Regions from separate parts of the Streptomyces fagopyri genome, predicted to be linked through region 1. Evidence: riboswitches for the same ligand, from Rfam matches in the RefSeq annotation. Region 1 holds a riboswitch; each other region holds the start of a gene.
What was found. A riboswitch is a leader RNA that binds a small molecule or an ion and turns the genes downstream of it on or off. The one in region 1 is predicted to bind cobalamin.
Positions count from the first base shown of each region.

Region 2: another riboswitch for cobalamin. It lies ahead of GFH48_RS03200 (CbtB domain-containing protein); the one in region 1 lies ahead of GFH48_RS00035 (enoyl-CoA hydratase-related protein).
Region 3: another riboswitch for cobalamin. It lies ahead of GFH48_RS30460 (cobalamin biosynthesis protein); the one in region 1 lies ahead of GFH48_RS00035 (enoyl-CoA hydratase-related protein).

Region 1 is NZ_CP045643.1:5,869-11,949, reverse strand. It holds gene GFH48_RS00050 (energy-coupling factor transporter transmembrane component T) at 1-13, shown strand, start outside; gene GFH48_RS00045 (ABC transporter ATP-binding protein) at 10-1,686, shown strand; gene GFH48_RS00040 (ECF transporter S component) at 1,683-2,507, shown strand; cobalamin riboswitch at 2,567-2,740, shown strand; partial or broken gene GFH48_RS00035 (enoyl-CoA hydratase-related protein) at 3,174-3,740, shown strand; gene GFH48_RS00030 (MDR family MFS transporter) at 3,930-5,600, opposite strand; gene GFH48_RS00025 (MarR family winged helix-turn-helix transcriptional regulator) at 5,597-6,049, opposite strand.
Region 2 is NZ_CP045643.1:757,345-763,425, forward strand. It holds gene GFH48_RS03190 (hypothetical protein) at 141-377, opposite strand; gene GFH48_RS03195 (CbtA family protein) at 1,624-2,382, opposite strand; gene GFH48_RS03200 (CbtB domain-containing protein) at 2,402-2,617, opposite strand; cobalamin riboswitch at 2,653-2,797, opposite strand; gene GFH48_RS03205 (hypothetical protein) at 2,871-3,083, opposite strand; gene GFH48_RS03210 (enoyl-CoA hydratase/isomerase family protein) at 3,113-4,216, opposite strand; partial or broken gene GFH48_RS38960 (acyl-CoA dehydrogenase family protein) at 4,213-4,471, opposite strand; gene GFH48_RS38965 (hypothetical protein) at 4,402-4,542, opposite strand; gene GFH48_RS03220 (multicopper oxidase family protein) at 4,723-6,081, opposite strand, start outside.
Region 3 is NZ_CP045643.1:7,052,305-7,058,385, reverse strand. It holds gene GFH48_RS30480 (class II aldolase/adducin family protein) at 1-71, opposite strand, end outside; gene GFH48_RS30475 (lysozyme) at 328-1,035, shown strand; gene GFH48_RS30470 (inorganic phosphate transporter) at 1,215-2,459, shown strand; gene GFH48_RS30465 (hypothetical protein) at 2,472-2,696, shown strand; cobalamin riboswitch at 2,885-3,025, shown strand; gene GFH48_RS30460 (cobalamin biosynthesis protein) at 3,133-4,104, shown strand; gene GFH48_RS30455 (cobyric acid synthase) at 4,101-5,609, shown strand; gene cobN (cobaltochelatase subunit CobN) at 5,606-6,081, shown strand, end outside.

The DNA of each region.
Region 1 (6,081 bases):
CGACGCGACGTGATCACTTTCGACCAGGTCACCGTCCACTACGACGACGCGACCGAACCCGCCCTGCGCGAGGTCGACCTCACGGTGGAGGAGGGCGAACTCTGCCTCGTCGTCGGCCACACCGGCGTCGGCAAGTCCACCCTCCTCGGCGCCGTGAACGGACTCGTCCCGCATTTCACCGGCGGCACCCTCTACGGACGCGTCACCGTGGACGGCCGCGACACCGCCCACCATCCGCCGCGCGAGCTCGCCGACGTCGTGGGCGTGGTCGGCCAGGATCCGCTCGACGGCTTCGTCACCGACATCGTGGAGGAAGAACTCGCCTACGCCATGGAGCAGCTGGCGATCCCGGCCGCCACCATGCGCAAGCGTGTCGAGGAGACCCTCGACCTGCTCGGCCTCGCCGACCTGCGACACCGGGCCCTGCACGAACTCTCCGGCGGACAGCAGCAGCGCGTCGCCATCGGCTCGGTCCTCACCGCCCACCCCCGCGTCCTCGTCCTCGACGAACCCACCTCCGCCCTGGACCCCACCGCCGCGGAAGAGGTCCTGGCCGCCGTCACCCGCCTCGTGCACGACCTCGGCGTCACCGTCCTCATGGCCGAACACCGCCTCGAGCGCGTCGTCCAGTACGCCGACCGCATCGTCCACCTGCCGGGCGAGGGCCGGGTGGTGGGCGGGCTGCCCGCCGACATCCTGCGCAACTCCTCGATCGCGCCCCCGATCGTCGAACTGGGACGTGCGGCAGGCTGGTCCCCGCTGCCCCTGTCGATCCGCGACGCCCGCCGGGCCGCCGCCCCGCTGCGCACCCGGCTGGCCGGCCGCACCCCCGTTCCCGCGCGGCCGCGCCGCGCCGCCGAGGGGTCCCCAGCACTCACGGCGCGCGGAGTGACGGTGAGCTATCACGGCGTTCCCGCCGTCCGGGAGGTCGACCTCGATCTGCGTAGCGGGGAGGTCACAGCCCTCATGGGCCGCAACGGATCCGGCAAGTCCTCGCTGCTGTGGGCCCTCCAAGGCTCAGGGCCCCGCCGGGCGGGAAGCGTGACGGCGGACACCGGAGACGGAGCCACGAGAGATCCGCACACCGTCTCCGCCGCCGAGGCACGCCGCATCATCGGCCTGGTACCCCAGACACCGGCCGACCTGCTCTATCTGGAAAGTGTCAAGCAGGAGCTGGACCAAGCGGACTCGGAGTCGCGCAGGTACGAGTCGGACACCAGCGCGGTCGGCGCGGGGGAGAGGGCCCGGGCGATCCTGGACCGGCTGGTACCGGGCCTCGACGACCACACCCACCCGCGGGACCTGTCCGAGGGACAGAAACTCGCCCTGGTCCTGGCCATCCAGCTCTCCGCCGCTCCCCGGGTCCTCCTCCTGGACGAGCCGACCCGTGGACTCGACTACCGCGCGAAGACCCAGCTCATCGGCATCGTGAACGCGCTGGCGTCCGAGGGGCGGGCCGTCGTGATCTCCACCCACGACGTCGAGTTCGCCGCCCGCGCCGCGGACCGGGTCGTGGTCATGGCCGAGGGGGACATCGTGGCCGACGGGCCGACCGCGGAAGTCATCGTCGCCTCCCCGGTCTTCGCCCCGCAAACAGCGAAGATCCTCTCACCGCTGCCCTATCTGACGGTCGAGCAGTTCACCGCGGCGCTCGACGACACCGACGACACGAAGGCGGGAGCATGACCTCCCCGTTCGCCTCCGCCATCCGTCTCACCCCACGGGCCGGCGTCGTCATCGCCCTGGCCGCGTTCCTCGGGGCGGTCGCGTTCTTCTGGCCGTTCGTCGTGGCGCCGGGAAAGTTCGGCTCCAACTACGCTCCTCCGCTGATCTTCGGCGTGCTGCTGGTGCTCGTGCTGTGCGTGGTGCTCTCCGAGATCGCCGAGGGCGGCATCAACTCCAAAGCACTGGCCATGCTCGGGGTGCTGTCGGCCGTCAACGCGGCCCTGCGGCCACTGGGCGCCGGAACCGCCGGCATCGAGACGGTCTTCTTCGTGCTGGTCCTGGCCGGCCGTGTCTATGGGCCCGGCTTCGGGTTCACCCTCGGCTGCACCTCCCTGTTCGCCTCCGCGCTCATCACCGGCGGGGTCGGGCCGTGGATGCCGTACCAGATGTTCGGCTGTGCCTTCGTGGGCATGCTCGCCGGATTCCTGCCCAGGGCGTCCGGTCGGCGGGAGGTGCTCCTGCTGGCCGTCTACGGATCGGTCTCCGGCTATCTCTTCGGGTTCCTGCTCAACCTGTCGTTCTGGCCGTTCTCCCTCGACCCGAACAGCTCCATCGCCTACCTCCCCGGCCTGCCCTTCACCGAGCAATGGCACCGCTACATCGCCTTCGACCTCGCCACCTCACTGGGCTGGGACACCGGACGCGCGGTCACCAACTTCGTGTGCATCCTGCTGGCCGGCCCAGCCGTGCTCACCACATTCCGACGTGCCGCCCGACGCGCTCGCTTCCAAGCACCTGTGCGGTTCACCGCGTCGAAGCGCGCCGAATCCGAGTCCCACTGACCACGTTCGCCAAATCAGCCGCGTGTCGTAGTGGATTTACTAGGGCGTCCAACCATGTCCTCGTGGGCAAGACCCGCGGTGCAGGGAAGCCGGTGTGAATCCGGCACGGTCCCGCCACTGTGACCGGGGAGTACGTCGTCGAGCAGGACGCCACCGAAGAGCAGGATGCCGGGAAGGTGGACGGCACGCGTTGATCCGGGAGTCAGGATACCGGCCGCGGTTTGTTCCGTGTTTTCCACGAGGATGGAGCAGACACGCAGGGCACCAGTGTGCGCCCATGACCCGACCCGCAGGCCCGGACCGTCTTCGCGTGCTGAACTTCCCGCACGCGCAACGGACACGGTGTCCGTACCGATGCCTGTTGTGCCGGCGTCGCGCACCAGGCGTCGAGCCGCTTCCGTGCTGGCGTACGCGATCAGAGCTTTCTGAACGTCTCTTCGCGTCATACGTCGTCCCGCGTTCTCTCGCGCGTACAGGGCGCTGCCCGTGCGTGCCGATGAGCGACGCGCCATCCCCGGATCCCACCTGACGAGAGCAGGCACTCATGGTCCGTGAACACGACCACGCCCCGGTACGCGAGTTGAACCACTTCATCGGCGGCAAGCACACCCCCGGAACATCGGGAACGTACGCAGACGTCTACGACCCCTACGGGCGAGGTACAGGATGCAGCCGCAGCAGTACATGGACATGTACCTCAGCGACTGGTTCACCGCCTGGGACCGACTCGCACAGCTGCGTACCCCCACCATCGCGGCCGTCGCCGGGTACGCCCTGGGAGGGGGCTGCGAGCCGGCGATGCTCTGCGACATCCTGCTCGCCGCCGACACCGCCGTCTTCGGCCAGCCGGAGATCAAGCTCGACGTGATCCCCGGCATCGGCGGCTCACAGCGACTCACCCGGGCGGTCGGCAAGGCCAAGGCCATGGAGCTGTGCCTGACCGGGCGCACGAGGGACGCGACCGAGGCCGAGCGCGCCGGACTCGTCTCCTGCGTCGTGCCGGCCCAGGAACTGCTGGGGGAGGTCCTCGCCGTCGCGGAGACCGTCGGAGGCATGTCGCTGCCGGTGGCGATGATGGCCAAGGACGCCGTCGGCCGGGCCTTCGAGACCACGCTCGCCGAAGGTGTGCGCTTCGAACGCCGTCTGTTCCACGCCGTGTTCGCGACCGCCGACCAGAAGGAAGGGATGGAGGCCTTCATCGACAAACGGCCGCCGGACTTCAGCCACCGGTGATCAGGGCGCTCGCGCGTCGGACCGCACCACACCACGTGACAGCGAGACCAATGCCGGGTGGTGCGGCCTGGAGCCGGTACCTGCTACGCGGGGATGGCGTCGGAAGGTGAGTGGGTCCCGGAGAGAGCGCTGAACGCCGTGGGAAGGTATGGCGGTCCTCCCACGGCGTTCGGTCTGCATGCGGTCTTCCTACTTCGCCTCGCTCTCGGCCGGGTCCTTGGTGAAGGCCGCGGCCGTGGTGCGCAGCGGCACCTCCTTGATGAAGAAGGCCAGCACGAAGGCGACCACCAGCACCACTGCGCCGACCAGGAACGCCACCGTGACCGCGTTCGTGAAGCCGACCTTGAAGGGGTGGGCGAGGACGGGGTCGAGGTGGCTGAGGAACGACGTGTCGTTGAGCGTGCCGACGGAACCGGAGGACGCGGATGTCAGCGTCTTGAGCTGGTCGGGGTGGGCCTGGGCCGCGGCCTGGAAGGCGGCTGTGCCGCGTGCGTCGGAGAAGGCGTCGCTGATCTTGTCGCCCACCACGGAGTAGACGATCGACAGGAACACGGCGACACCCGCCGTGCCGCCCATCTGCCGGAAGAACGTGGTCGACGAGGTGGCGACGCCGATGTCGCGCGGCGGTACGGCGTTCTGCATGGCCAGCACGATGGTCTGCATGTTCAGACCCAGACCGGCGCCGACCACGAACATCGAGATGTCGGCGTAGAGGAGGCCGCTGTCGGCCGTCAGCCGCCAGAGCATGAGCATGCCGATGACGAGCAGTCCGCCGCCGATGATCGGGAAGATCTTGTACCGGCCGGTGCGAGAGGTGATCTGGCCCGCGACGACGGACAGCGCCATGATGCCCAGCACCAGCGGGAGGGTCAGCAGACCCGCCTTGGTCGGGGAGTTGCCCTTGACGAGCTGGAGGTAGAGCGGCAGCAGGGTGATCCCGCCGAACATACCGATACCGATGATCGTCGACTGGGCGGCCCCGACGGCGAACACACCGTTACGGAAGAGCCGCATCGGCAGCAGCGCGTCATCTCCGGCGCGGTGCTCGGCGAACAGGAAGCTGACGATGCCGAGGGCACCGATGACGTAGCAGACGAGCGAGGAGGTGGAACCCCAGCCCCACGTCCTGCCCTGTTCCGCGACGATCAGCAGGGGTACGAGCGCGACCATGAGCGAGATCGCGCCCGCGAAGTCGATGCGGTGCTCGCGCCGATTGTGCTCCAGGTGGAGGACCTTGGCCACCACGATCAGCGCCACGATGCCGATCGGGACGTTGATGAGGAAGATCCAGCGCCAGCCGTCGATGCCGAGCAGCGTGTTCTGACCGGCCAGCGCGCCGCCGACGACCGGGCCGAGCACGCTGGACGTGCCGAAGACGGCCATGAAGTAGCCCTGGTACTTCGCCCGTTCGCGCGGCGGGATGATGTCGCCGATGATCGCGAAGGCGAGGGAGAACAGGCCGCCGGCGCCTATGCCCTGGAAGGCGCGGAACGCGGCCAGCATGTACATCGAGGTGGAGAGTGTGCAGAGCGCCGAGCCGGTGATGAACACCGCGATGGCGAAGAGGAAGAAGGGTTTGCGTCCGTACTGGTCGGACAGTTTGCCGTACATCGGGGTGGCGATCGTCGAGGTGATGAGGAACGCGGTGGTCACCCATGCCTGCGCGGTCAGCCCGTTGAGGCTTTCACCGATCTTGTAGATCGCGGTCGAGACGACGGTCTGGTCCAGAGCCGCCAGGAACATCCCGAGCAGAAGTCCGGACAGGATCACCATGATCTGCTGGTGGGTGTAGCCGGTTCTCGGCGCTTCCCCCGTACCGGCCGGGCCGATCTCGGCGGACGCGGCACTGGTGGAACTCATGCGGTGGTCTCCTCCTGGCTCACCGGCGGACGGAAGCCCTTCCAGTCCTGGGCCGCGAGCGCGGTTTTGTACGTTTCGAAGTCGTCGATGAAGCGCACCAGCAGTGCGGCCAGCTTCTCGCGATCATGGTTGTCCCATGCGTGGAGCATTTCCTCGAAGTGCGCGTCGCGCGACCGTGTCCGGTCGGCGACGGAGCGCCGGGCCTTGTCGGTGGCCACCAGCTGGCAGGCGCGGCCGTCATCGGCGTCCGAGCGTTTTTCGAGGAAGCCGTCACGTACGAGTTGCGCCACATGACGGCTCACGGTGGAGGGGTCGGAGTCGACCAACTCCGCCAGCTTCTTGACGCGCATGGGCCCGTGTTTCACCAGCACGCTCATCAAGATCTGGACCGACCAGTCGATGTCGTCGCGAGCCCGGTCCAGTAGCTGCGCGCGGGTGCGGATGAACATCCGCATGAGGCGGTCGACGCCCTCGGAGAGTT
Region 2 (6,081 bases), 750 kb from region 1:
CGCATTCGGAACGTTGGCGTGACACTAGGTAGCGAAGATGCGGAGTGTCAACGGGGCAAACAGGTAACGGTCCCGGAAACGCCCCGGACATCACCTTTGACCTCGGGAGGAACCTTTGCGGTGGCCTCCGCCGGGCTCCCTCACACCAGCGTTAACGGAACTCGGCGCGCGCCCGCGTGGTCCGGATCGGCCGGCGGTACCTCCCCGTCCGTGACGAGCGAGCCGTGGACGTGCCGGGCGCCCCGCTCGGTGCGCGTGCCCCTGCCGATCAGGCCGGTCACGGTGTCGCGCCGGTCCAGGACGAGCCGCTGACCCAGGTGGTGGTCCGTGTGGTGGTCATGGACGGTGTCGGCCGACGTCTTCGCGATGCCGCGCACTTGGCAGTCACCTTCGGATCCGTTCCGGGCGATCCCTCTTTCGGTGTCCGGCGGACCCGGCGCGGACGCTATGATCCGTGATCACGCGACCACGATCCGCGTCGGACACCAGTACGTCGTGAAGCCTCGGCCTGCACGTTCCACACCTCGTTGCCACATGATCCTGGGGAGAGACCATGGGACAGGGGATGACCGGCGACCGCACCCGCGGCGTGGACATCTGTACGGCCGACGGGCCTCGGCCCCCGACCCACACGCCCGCCACTCTCCTCGGCCCGGCCGGCAGCACCAACGGGCCCGCCCCGTTCCGTCGCCACTCCACTCGGACCGTGGTGCTCGGCGGCCCCTGAACTGTTCGGTGATTGCGGCCACTTGGACGCCGGCGGCCTCTGTGGCGTGTCCTCACGGCGCACGGCCGACCCCCGGGTGCGGAATGAACGTACCGTCGCTCTCGTCGGTCCTCGGTCGACGGTGGAGCGGGGGCGCTCCCCGCTGCGGACAGCCGTTCCGTCCGCGGCCGAGGCTGCCCCGGACGCTCCACGGAGAACGGACGCGACCTGCCCGGGAGACGGGGAAGCCGGTCGCGGTGGACCGTTCGGACAGGTTGCCGCCGACCGACGGTCGAGTCCGTCGCCGTGGTCCAGCGGCGCGAGGTGGGCCGCCCCGCGGAAGGGCAGCCGGCCGGGGCGCGGTCGGTGCGAGCGGTGCAGTGTGCGGGACACCGTGGCGTAGTGGGGCAGGGGCCCCGCGACAGGCAGCGTTCGCGTCAAGGAACGCCGTCCGATGCGTGGTCCCGCCGTACCGGCCGGAAGACCTCCTGCCGGACGTACTCGACCCTTCGGCCGGCATCTCAAGTGGACCCGGCTGCCGCGCCGTTGAGACAGCGGGGAACGGGCCCGGCGTGAAGGCGGGACGGACGTCGCCCGTCAGGTCGCCGGCCGCCTGATGCCGACACGGGCCGCTCGTCGGCCCTCAGGAGCAGGCGCCGCCATCTCGCGCCCACCGAGTGCGCCGACCGCCGTTGTGGCCGTCCGGTCGCCCGGGATCGCCGCCCCTCCTCCCTCGCTGTCGCCGTCGTCGCCCGCACGCCACCGGGAAGGCGTCCGAGCCGTCCGCCAGTCTCCCGAGCCGTGGATTCCGGGAGAACACGCAGAGGGCCCCCGGACGGTTCCGGTGGGCCCTCTGCGTGTGATCGACGACCGGTGTCTCAGCCGTCTTCTCGGTGCGTCACCTCTGCGGGAACGCGTCAGTTCGTTACGGGAGTCGCTCCCGCCGCCACGGCCGCCGCCGGTCGCGGCGCCAGCAGTCGCTGCGCCAACTCACCGAAGACCAGACCGAATCCGGTCCACAGGGTGAGCTGGATGGCGAGGGCCGAGGTACGGAATCGCCACAGCAACGTGGCCGGGAAGTCCTTGGGGACCTCGTTGATGACCGGAAGGAACTCGTAGGCGATTCCGATCACGAGAGCGAAGAAGACGACCGCGGCGACGGTCCCGTACCAGGTGCCCCAACGGGGTGCGAGCCGCTTGCCGATGATCACGGCGGCGATCGCGAGAAGCACACTGAGCACCATCATCAGGAAGTACAGCGTCGTGCGCTTGCCGATGGTGTCGGGATCGCCGACGGACGGCGGGTTGGCCGGGTACTTCAGGAACGGCACGACGTAGACCGCGAGCAGGGCGCAGCCGGACAGCAGCAGCGCGGTCGCGCGCGGGCTGAAGCGGCCGACCCGGCCGAGCGCGAAGCAGTACGCGAGGGCGGCGATTCCGCCGAAGGCCACGCCGTAGATCAGCACGCCGGTGGCGAGGCCGCCGGTGGACTGAAGGCTACGGCTGACGATCTCGACCTCGTGCCCGTGTGCCGGGGCGTGGGCCTCTTCGAATCCGATGGCGTCGTCGACACTGGGCTCGCCCAGGAAGTAGGCGACGACGAGGGCCAGCACACCGGCGGCGAGACCGGCGAGCATGCCCCGCACGAGAAGATTTCTGACAGTTGCGGAGTTCATGGGTGCGCGGTGCCCCTCGTCAGTGGCAGGGGAAGCCGAGGAGGTGGCGGGCATCGTGCACCCACTCGTGGACGTCCTCGCCGGAGACGACGGCGGTGGCGCCCTGCTCGGCACCGACGAAATAGAGCAGGACCAGCATCAGGATGCCGAAGAAGACCGCCCAGGGGACGATCGTGCCGATCGGCAGCTTGGCGGGGATCGGGGTGGCTGTCGGCGGAGCGACGGTCTGCGCCATGGCAGGACCTCCTCGGGAGTTCGCGTCCCATCTCGGTGGTGCACAGGACGACAGCTGCGGGTCTGACTTGAGAGACCCCCCGAGGAGGGGGTCTCGTTCACAGTGGCGCGACCGTGCCGGATTTCCACCGGCTTCCGCCATGCCGTCGTCGATATCGCACTGACCGTACCGCGTGTCGGGTTCATGGCCAAGACCGTCCCAGCCGTCGTGATCTTCATCTCGCCGGGCAGGGCGGGCGGCCGTGACCTGTGGGTCAGCGGTGGATGAAGCGGGCCCGCGCCTCGTCGCCGGGGGCGCTCGTGCGCTCCTTCTCGTCGATGGCCGCGACGACCTCGTTCAAGTCGCCGAGTTCCAGGGCGTCGAGGACGTGGAGGGCGGCCGGCACCCGCGGGGAGAGGACGACTTGGACGCGGCCGCGTATCCGATCGGCCGTCATGACCGGGTTGGCGGCCGTGGCTGCGCCCATGTGCCCGATCCCACCGACCGCGACGGCGCTCACCAGGGAGCCTCGGGGGTGATGTCGGATGCGGCGAGGCCGAGTTCGCGCTCGCCGAGCGGGGTGAAGAAGCGTGCGACGTCCGCGTCGGTGACCTCGGCGAGCGTCGGTGGTGACCAGCGCGGGTCGCGGTCCTTGTCGATGACCTGGGCCCGGATGCCCTCCACGAGGTCCGGTTCGGTGAGCGCCGCGCAGGAGACGCGGTACTCCTGGTCCAGGACCTTCTCCAGTGAGCCGAGCCCGCGGGCCGCACGCATCGCGGCGAGGGTGACCTTGAGCGCGGTGGGCGACTTGGCGAGCAGGGTCTCCGCGGCCTGCTTGGCACCACTGTCCCCGTGGTCCAGCAGGCGGCCGATGATCTCCTCGACGGTGGCGGCGGAGTAACAGGCGTCGATCCATCCCCGTGCTTCCGCGAGCTCTCCGGGCGGCGCGGGCCTGACATGTCGGCCCAGCACCTCCCGTACCGGTGCGTGAGCGAGGTCCTGGACCAGGCGTGGCAGGGACCCGGACGGCACGTAGTGGTCGGACAGCCCGCACAGCTGGGCGTCGCCCGCGCCCACCGCGGTTCCCGTCAGCGCGAGGTGCGTGCCGAGTTGGCCGGGCGCGAGGGCGAGGAGGTAGGTGCCGCCCACGTCCGGGACGAAGCCGATACCCGTCTCGGGCATCGCGATGCGGGAACGCTCACCGGCGATCCGTACGCTGCCGTGGGCCGAGACGCCGACGCCGCCGCCCATCACGATGCCGTCCATCACGGCGACATACGGCTTCGGGTAGCGGGCGATACGGGCGTTGAGCCGGTACTCGTCGCGCCAGAAGGCCGCCGACGCCGTGCCGTCCCCGTTCTTGGCGTCGTCATGGATCGCGCGGATGTCGCCGCCCGCGCACAGGCCCCGCTCCCCCGCGCCGGTCACGACGACGGTCTCCACGGCCGGGTCGTGTTCCCACACCGTCAGCGCGGCGTCGATACGGCGGACCATGGCATGGGTGAGCGCGTTGAGCGCCCGGGGGCGGTTGAGGGTGAGGTACGCGGCACGCCCCTCGGTGCGCAGGAGCACGGAGTCGTCGGCGCCGGTGACCGCCCCGGCGTCATGGGCGCCGGTCATCCGAACGCCTCCGTCAGGCCGTGGGCGACGACAACACGCATGATCTCGTTGGTTCCTTCCAGGATCTGGTGGACACGGAGGTCCCGGACGATCTTCTCGACACCATGTTCGCTCACCACTCCTCCAGGTAGCCGCACCCCCGTGCGGTTGCCACGCCCGGCCCGCCACCGAGCAGCCGGTGCCGGTCACGAACCGCTCGGCCACGCCACGGAGGTGAGGTGCGCGCGGGTCGCCGCGGTCCAGGGCCGGGACCGCCGGACGGCGAAGGCCGGTGAGGCCACGACGACGTGGGTGGGACCGTCGGCGACGATGTCCCCTCCGGCCATGGCCACCGCACCGCCCCCCGGACGGGGGCCGGCTCCACGCGGCACCCCGGGTCACGGAATACACGACGTCTGACACCCGGCATCCGGACACCGGCGAGGTCAGCTCACCGTACGGGCAGCCCGGCCCCGGCCCTTCGGCCGGGACGAGCCGCCCATCCGGCGCGGGCGTGTGAACCCGGTCTACATCTTCATCCCGGCGTGCCCGCCCGCCTTCTGGTTCATCCCCATGGCGCCGTTCATCCCCATCAACATGTCATGGATTCCATGAACGGCCGACGGCATGATCACGAAGGGCCGCATCATGCCCTCGTCCTCGTGGTCCAGGATGTGGCAGTGGTACATCACCTTGCCGGTCTGCTCCGCCAGACGTCCGGCCACGGTGACGAGGGTGTTGGCGTTGACGGTGATGGTGTCCTTCCAGCCGGACTCCTCCGGCGCGACGGGCACGGGCGCGCCGAGGGTGATCGGCTTCGTCGTCCGTCCGGTGGCGAAGTCCATGCCCGAACCGTCCACCGTACGGCGGTCGATGACCTGGAAGTTCATGAGGTGGATGTGCATCGGGTGATAGATGGGCACCCCCGCGGGCGCGACGCTGACGAAGTGCCACTTCTCCCAGGTGCCGGACGCCGCGAAGAACGTCGTGGTGTCCTCGAACATGACGCCTGTGCGTCGCAACGTCCTTGTCCCGCCCGGCATTGCGATCGTCACGACCCCGTCGCCGGGCGCCGTGCCGGCCGCCGCCTCGCGCATCTCCCACAGTTGGGGCATGGCACCGGTCTTGTCGAACGCGAGCATGACGAAGCGCTCGGTGGCGTCAGCGGGTACGCCGGCCGGCGTGAGCTTGCGGAAAGACGGTGACAACGTTGTCGGAAGCGAGTAGCCGGCGTGCCGCCGCTTCTCGACGCGGAACTGCATGACCTCCGGGAACGGCACCATGAAGTCGGGCAGCGCCGCACCGGGACGCTGCCCGGCGATCGTGTTGACGAGCTTGAGCCGCTTTCCGGGGAAGGAGGCGAAGTCGACGACGACGTCGGCGCGTTCCGCGGGCGACAGCGACAGCGCCTCGTCGATCGTCTGCGGTCTGCCCAGCAGGCCCAGGTCCGTGCCGACCAGTTTCATGGCGCCCCGTACGACCTCGCCGGTCTCCTCGTCGATGACGGCCAGGCGGTAGACCCGGGCGCCCGAGACGTTCACCAGGCGCAGCCGGTACGCGCGGGCCTCCACGTCGAGGTGCGGCCACACCACCCCGTTGACCATCGTGAACGGACCGAGCGACGCGAGCGCCGGCGGGATCGCGCCCGGCATCGGTGCGTCCGGCCCGCCGATGATCCGCTTGACAAGGATCTGTCCGGTGAGACGGCCCTTGGCGTCCGTGTCGAAGTTGACGTCCTGGATCGCGAGGGGGATCTCGTAGTCGCCCCGCGGCAGACCGAGTCCGGCCTCTTCCTTGTCACGCACCAGGTAGTTGCCGATGAGGCCCGCGGCCACATTCAACGAGGTCACGGACATCGCGTGGTCGTGGTAGAAGAGGTGCGCCGC
Region 3 (6,081 bases), 7.0 Mb from region 1:
GCCACCTCCCGTGTCCGCGCACCGCGTGCGCCCTCCCCCGCGTCCCGCCCGTCCCGCCGCCGCTCCGCCATGCCCGCGATCCTGTCAGGACGGACGTCAACCGGATGCCGGTGAGGGCACTTCGGGGCGGAAGACGTACGCCCGCAAGGGTGCATATGCGGACAGATCAGCATTTTAAAGTGATGAACCGACGATCGACGTGCATTGAATGATCTTCCACTGACCTCTGGGGGATCCACCGTGCACGACGTCATTCCGGGGGGAAACACGGCCCGAGGCCACAGCCCGTTCCGTCGCCGCGTCCGCGCCCTCGCGGCGGCGGCCGTCATGGCGGCGCTCGCCGCCACCGGAACCGCGCTCACCGGCGCGCCGACCTCGTCCGCCGGTGCGGCAGGTGCGGCCGGCGCGCCCAGGGGCCACGACGTCTCCTCCCACCAGAAGTACGTCGACTGGCAGAGCGCGAAGGCGAACGGCGCCCAGTTCGTCTACGTGAAGGCCACCGAGTCCCACACCTACCGCAACCCCTACTTCGACCAGCAGTACGACGGGGCGTTCGACGCGGGCATCCTCCGCGGCGCGTACCACTACGCAATTCCTAACAAATCGTCCGGAACCAGGCAGGCCGCGTATTTCGTACGCAACGGAGGCGTCTGGCAGGCCGACGGCCGGACGCTGCCGCCCGCGCTCGACATCGAGTACAACCCGTACAGCAGGCACAAGTGTTACGGCATGAGCAAAACCGGGCTCGTGCACTGGATCCAGGACTTCAGCGACGAGCTCGAACGGGAGACGGGCCGCCGCCCGGTGATCTACACGACCGCCCACTGGTGGACCACCTGCACCGGGAACAGCCGCGCCTTCGCCGCGGACCACCCTCTCTGGCTGGCCCGCTACGACTCATCGGACATCGGCGCGGTGCCGGGCGGCTGGTCGACGTGGACGTTCTGGCAGTACGACAACAACGGGGCCCTGCCGGGTGACCAGAATCTCTTCAACGGATCCCTGGCCCGGCTGAAGAGACTCGCGAGGGGCTGACGGAGCCCGATATTCCGCCTTCGTTCGAACCACGGGCCACTCCGCGGGCGTTCACGCCGACACAAACGGAGGGGAGAACCGTGGTTCGATACACCCCTAAGCCCGCCTCAGTTCATCTTCCGTTCACTCAGGTTGCCTACGGTCCAACTGCCACTGACGTCAAACAGAAGCCTGGGTAAATGGAACACATCACGCTCCTCCTCGGAATCGTGATCGTCACCGCTCTCGTGTTCGATTTCACGAACGGTTTCCACGACACTGCCAACGCGATGGCGACGACCATCTCGACCGGCGCTCTGAAGCCCAAGACGGCGGTGGCCATGTCCGCCGTGCTGAATCTCGTCGGTGCGTTCCTCTCCGTGGAGGTCGCCAAGACGATCTCCGGCGGACTCATCAACGAAGAGGGCATACGCACCGAAGTGATCTTCGCGGCGCTCGTCGGCGCCATCCTCTGGAATCTGCTGACCTGGCTCCTGGGTCTGCCCTCCAGTTCCTCCCACGCGCTGTTCGGTGGTCTGATCGGCGCCGCGGTCATGTCGGCCGGCTGGTCGTCGGTGAACGGCTCGACCGTCGTCACCAAGGTCCTGCTCCCCGCGGTCGCCGCGCCCGTCGTGGCCGGATTCGCCGCGATGCTGGCCACCCGGCTGACGTACCGGATCAGCAACCGCGCCGACCAGAGGGCGACCGCCAAGGGCTACCGCGCCGGCCAGATCGCCTCGGCCGGTCTGGTCTCGCTGGCGCACGGCACGAACGACGCGCAGAAGACGATGGGCATCATCACCCTCGCCCTGGTCACCGGAGGCGTGATCGCTCCCGGCTCGAACCCTCCCACCTGGGTCATCGTCTCGGCCGGTACCGCCATCGCGCTCGGCACCTACCTGGGCGGCTGGCGCATCATCCGCACGATGGGCAAGGGGCTGACCGACCTCGCGCCGCAGCAGGGCTTCGCCGCCCAGACCAGCGCCGCGACGGCCATCCTGGCCTCCTCGCACATCGGCTTCTCCCTCTCCACCACCCAGGTCTGCTCGGGCGCCGTGATGGGCTCGGGTCTCGGCCGCAAGGGCGGTGTCGTCCGCTGGTCGACCGCGACCCGGATGTTCGTCGCCTGGGGCCTGACCCTGCCGGCCGCCGGACTGGCCGGCGCCGCCGCCGAGTTCCTGACCAAGCAGGGCACCTGGGGCATCGTCCTCACCGGCGCGCTGCTGGTCGCCGGCGCCGGCGTCATCTGGACCCTGTCCCGGCGTCAGCCGGTCACCGTCGACAACGTCAACGACGTCGCCGCCGAGCCGGCCGGTGTCGTCACCACCGCGATGGCCGCGGTCGTCCCGCCGCCCGCGGGCCCCGTCGCCGGAGACCGGTCCGGCGATCTCAAGACCACCATCCCGTCCCCGGACGCGGAGCCCACCCGCCCGGCCACGGTGTAAGGACAGAACAGCATGAACATCGACTGGGCAGCCCTCGGCTCCGTCTTCGGAGTCAGCCTCGTGGTCACCGTGGCCCTCGTCGGCCTCTTCACCCTCGGCATCGTCGGTCTCACCAAGCGCGAGTCCGCGTCCGCCCAGGGTGGTTCGGCCGCTCTCGCGGTCACCGGCGCGTACGTCTGCTTCGCCGCGTGCGCGGCGGCGGTGGCGTACGGGATCTATCTCATCGTCGGCAAGTGACCTCGCGCGGGTGACCGCGCTCCGGCAAACAGCCTGAATCGGGCTTCACTTCACGTGGGGTGCGGGACGGATCACCGTCCCGCACCCCACGCGTATGCCGTCCCTCACCCCACGCGCACGTCCTCCCCCGCCCCTCGTCATGTGGGCCTTCGCACACTCTCCCCTCGCAGGTCAACGGCAAGTTGACGGGTCCTGCAACCCGTGGTGGACTGCCGGAGCCAAGTACGGCGACAGAAGAGGAAGCCGGTGTGAATCCGGCGCGGTCCCGCCACTGTGACCGGGGAAGGAACTCCCCGGGAGCCAGGAACTCTCACCGCCGGTCTCGTCGAACCAGGGCGTGGACACCCTGAGTGAGGACATATCGCCATGCGCGGCTGCCCGTTGCGGGTCTTGATGAGTACGAGGGTTCCACTTCACCCCACGGCCGGCTGACCCCGTGCGTGCCGATCGCGTCTTCGCGTACGGCGCCGCCACCGGCCTCCTCGGCGACCTGCTGCTCGGCGACCCCCGCCGGGGTCATCCGGTCGCCGCGTTCGGGCGGGCCGCGGGAGCCGTGGAGCGGATGCTGTGGCGGGACCACCGCGGATGGGGAGCGCTGCACACCAGCGTCTGCGTCGGGGGCGCCGGTGCGCTGGCCGCGCTGGCGAGCCGCTGCGCACGCCGTTCCCGTACCGCGTCCATCGCCCTGACCGCCGCCGCCACTTGGGCCGTCGTCGGGGGCACCTCCCTCGGGCGTGAGGCGCGGGCGATCGGTGCCGCGCTCGGCACCGGTGACGTCGAGGCCGCCCGCGCACGGCTGCCGCACCTGTGCGGGCGCGACCCCCAGGCGCTGGACCGCGACGGCATCGCGCGGGCCGTCGTCGAGTCGGTCGCCGAGAACACCTCCGACGCCGTGGTGGGCGCCCTGGTGTGGGGAGCGGTCGGCGGTGTGCCCGGACTGGTCGCCTTCCGCGCCGTGAACACGCTCGACGCCATGGTCGGGCACAGATCCGCCAAGTACCTGCGGTACGGCTGGGCTTCCGCGCGGCTCGACGACGTCGCGGGCTGGCCGGGAGCGCGGCTGACCGCGGCGCTCGCCACCGTCGCCGGCGACGACCCGCGCGGGGCGGTGCGCGCCTGGCGCGCCGACGCCCGCCGGCACCCGAGCCCCAACGCCGGTCCCGTGGAAGCCTCGTTCGCCGGATCGCTCGGGGTGCGGCTCGGCGGGCCCCTCTCGTACTCCGGCCGGATCGAGCACCGGCCCGTCCTCAACGACGGCGGGCGCGCCGTGCGCGTCGGCGACATCGAACGGGCCGTACGGCTGTCACGGCGCGTCGGCTGGCTCGCCCTGGGCGCGAGTGCCGCGGGACGACTGCTGGCCGGGCGGCTGATCGCCAGGGGCCCCCTCACGAAAGGGCGTACGACATGAGCGGCGGTCTCCTCGTCGCCGGAACCACCTCCGACGCCGGCAAGAGCGTCGTGACCGCCGGGATCTGCCGGTGGCTGGTGCGGCAGGGCGTCAAGGTCGCGCCCTTCAAGGCGCAGAACATGTCCTTGAACTCCTTCGTGACCCGCGAGGGCGCCGAGATCGGGCGCGCCCAGGCCATGCAGGCGCAGGCCGCCCGCGTGGAACCGACCGCCCTCATGAACCCCGTGCTGCTGAAGCCGGGCAGCGACCGGAGCAGTCAGGTCGTGCTCATGGGCAGACCGGTGGGCGAGATGACCGCCCGCGGCTACCACGGCGGCCGGCAGCAACAGCTCCTGGGCACCGTGCTGGACTGCCTCGCCGAGTTGCGGGGCACATATGACGCGGTGATCTGTGAGGGGGCCGGCAGTCCTGCCGAGATCAACCTGCGGCGGACCGACATCGTGAACATGGGGATCGCGCGCAACGCGCGGCTGCCGGTGCTCGTCGTCGGCGACATCGACCGCGGCGGTGTGTTCGCCTCGTTCTTCGGGACGGTCGCGCTGCTGTCCCGCGAGGACCAGGAGTTCGTCGCCGGATTCCTGGTCAACAAGTTCCGGGGTGATGTGTCCCTGCTGGAGCCCGGACTCGACATGCTCAAGGACCTCACCGGACGCCGTACGTACGGGGTGCTGCCCTTCCGGCACGGCCTCGGGATCGACGAGGAGGACGGCCTGCGCGTCTCCTTGCGGGGCGCCGTACGGGAGTCCGCGGTCGCCGGGCCGGTCGGCGAGGACGTCCTGCGCGTCGCGGTCTGCGCGGTCCCGCTGATGTCCAACTTCACGGACGTGGACGCGCTGGCCGCCGAACCCGGCGTCGTCGTACGGTTCGTGGACCGGGCCGCGGAACTCGCCGACGCCGACCTCGTCATCGTGCCCGGGACCCGGGGGACGGTGGCGGCGCTGCGGTGGCTGCGGGAACGCGGACTCGCGGAGGCCGTCCTGCGCAGGGCCCGCGAGGGCCGGCCCGTGCTCGGCATCTGCGGCGGCTTCCAGATCCTCGGTGAACACATCGAGGACGAGGTGGAGTCCAGGGCGGGCGCCGTCGACGGCCTCGGACTGCTGCCGGTGCGCGTGCGGTTCGCGCGCGAGAAGACCCTCACGCGCCCGGCCGGCGAGGCGCTCGGCGAACACGTCGAGGGGTACGAGATCCATCACGGCGTCGCCGAGGTGACCGGTGGCGACCCCTTCCTGGACGGGTGCCGTGTGGGCGCCGTCTGGGGTACCCACTGGCACGGCTCGCTGGAGTCGGACGGCTTCCGGCGTGCCTTTCTGCGCGAGGTGGCGGCCGCCGCGGGCCGCCGCTTCGTACCCGCCGCCGACACGTCGTTCGGGGCGCTGCGCGAGGAGCAGCTCGACCGGCTCGGCGATCTGATCGAGGAACACGCGGACACGGACGCGCTGTGGCGGCTCATCGAGTCGGGCGCGCCGCAAGGACTGCCCTTCATTCCACCGGGAGCGCCCGCATGAGCACAGTGTTGTTGTTGTCGACCGCCGACACCGATCTGCTGGCGGCCCGGGCCTCCGGCGCCCCGTACCGGATCGGCAACCCGACCCGGGTGGAGGTGGGCGAGGAACTCCCCCGGCTCGTCGAGGGCGCGGACGTCGCCGTCGTCCGGCTGCTGGGCGGCAAGCGTGCCTGGGAGGACGGGCTCGCCGTCCTCAAGGCGTCCGGAATCCCGACCGTGCTCCTCGGCGGCGAGACCGTCCCCGACGCCGAGTTGATGGCCGATTCGTCGGTGCCGGCCGGTGTGGTGGCCGAGGCGCTGCGCTATCTGGTCGAGGGCGGGCCGGAGAACCTCACCGAGCTGGCCCGGTTCCTCTCCGACACCGTGCTGCTCACCGGTGAGGGCTTCGAGGAGCCCCGCGCGATGCCCGAGTACGGCGTCCACGGCGAGCGGGTCTTCATCGAGGGCCGCCCGACCGTCGGGGTGCTCTTCTA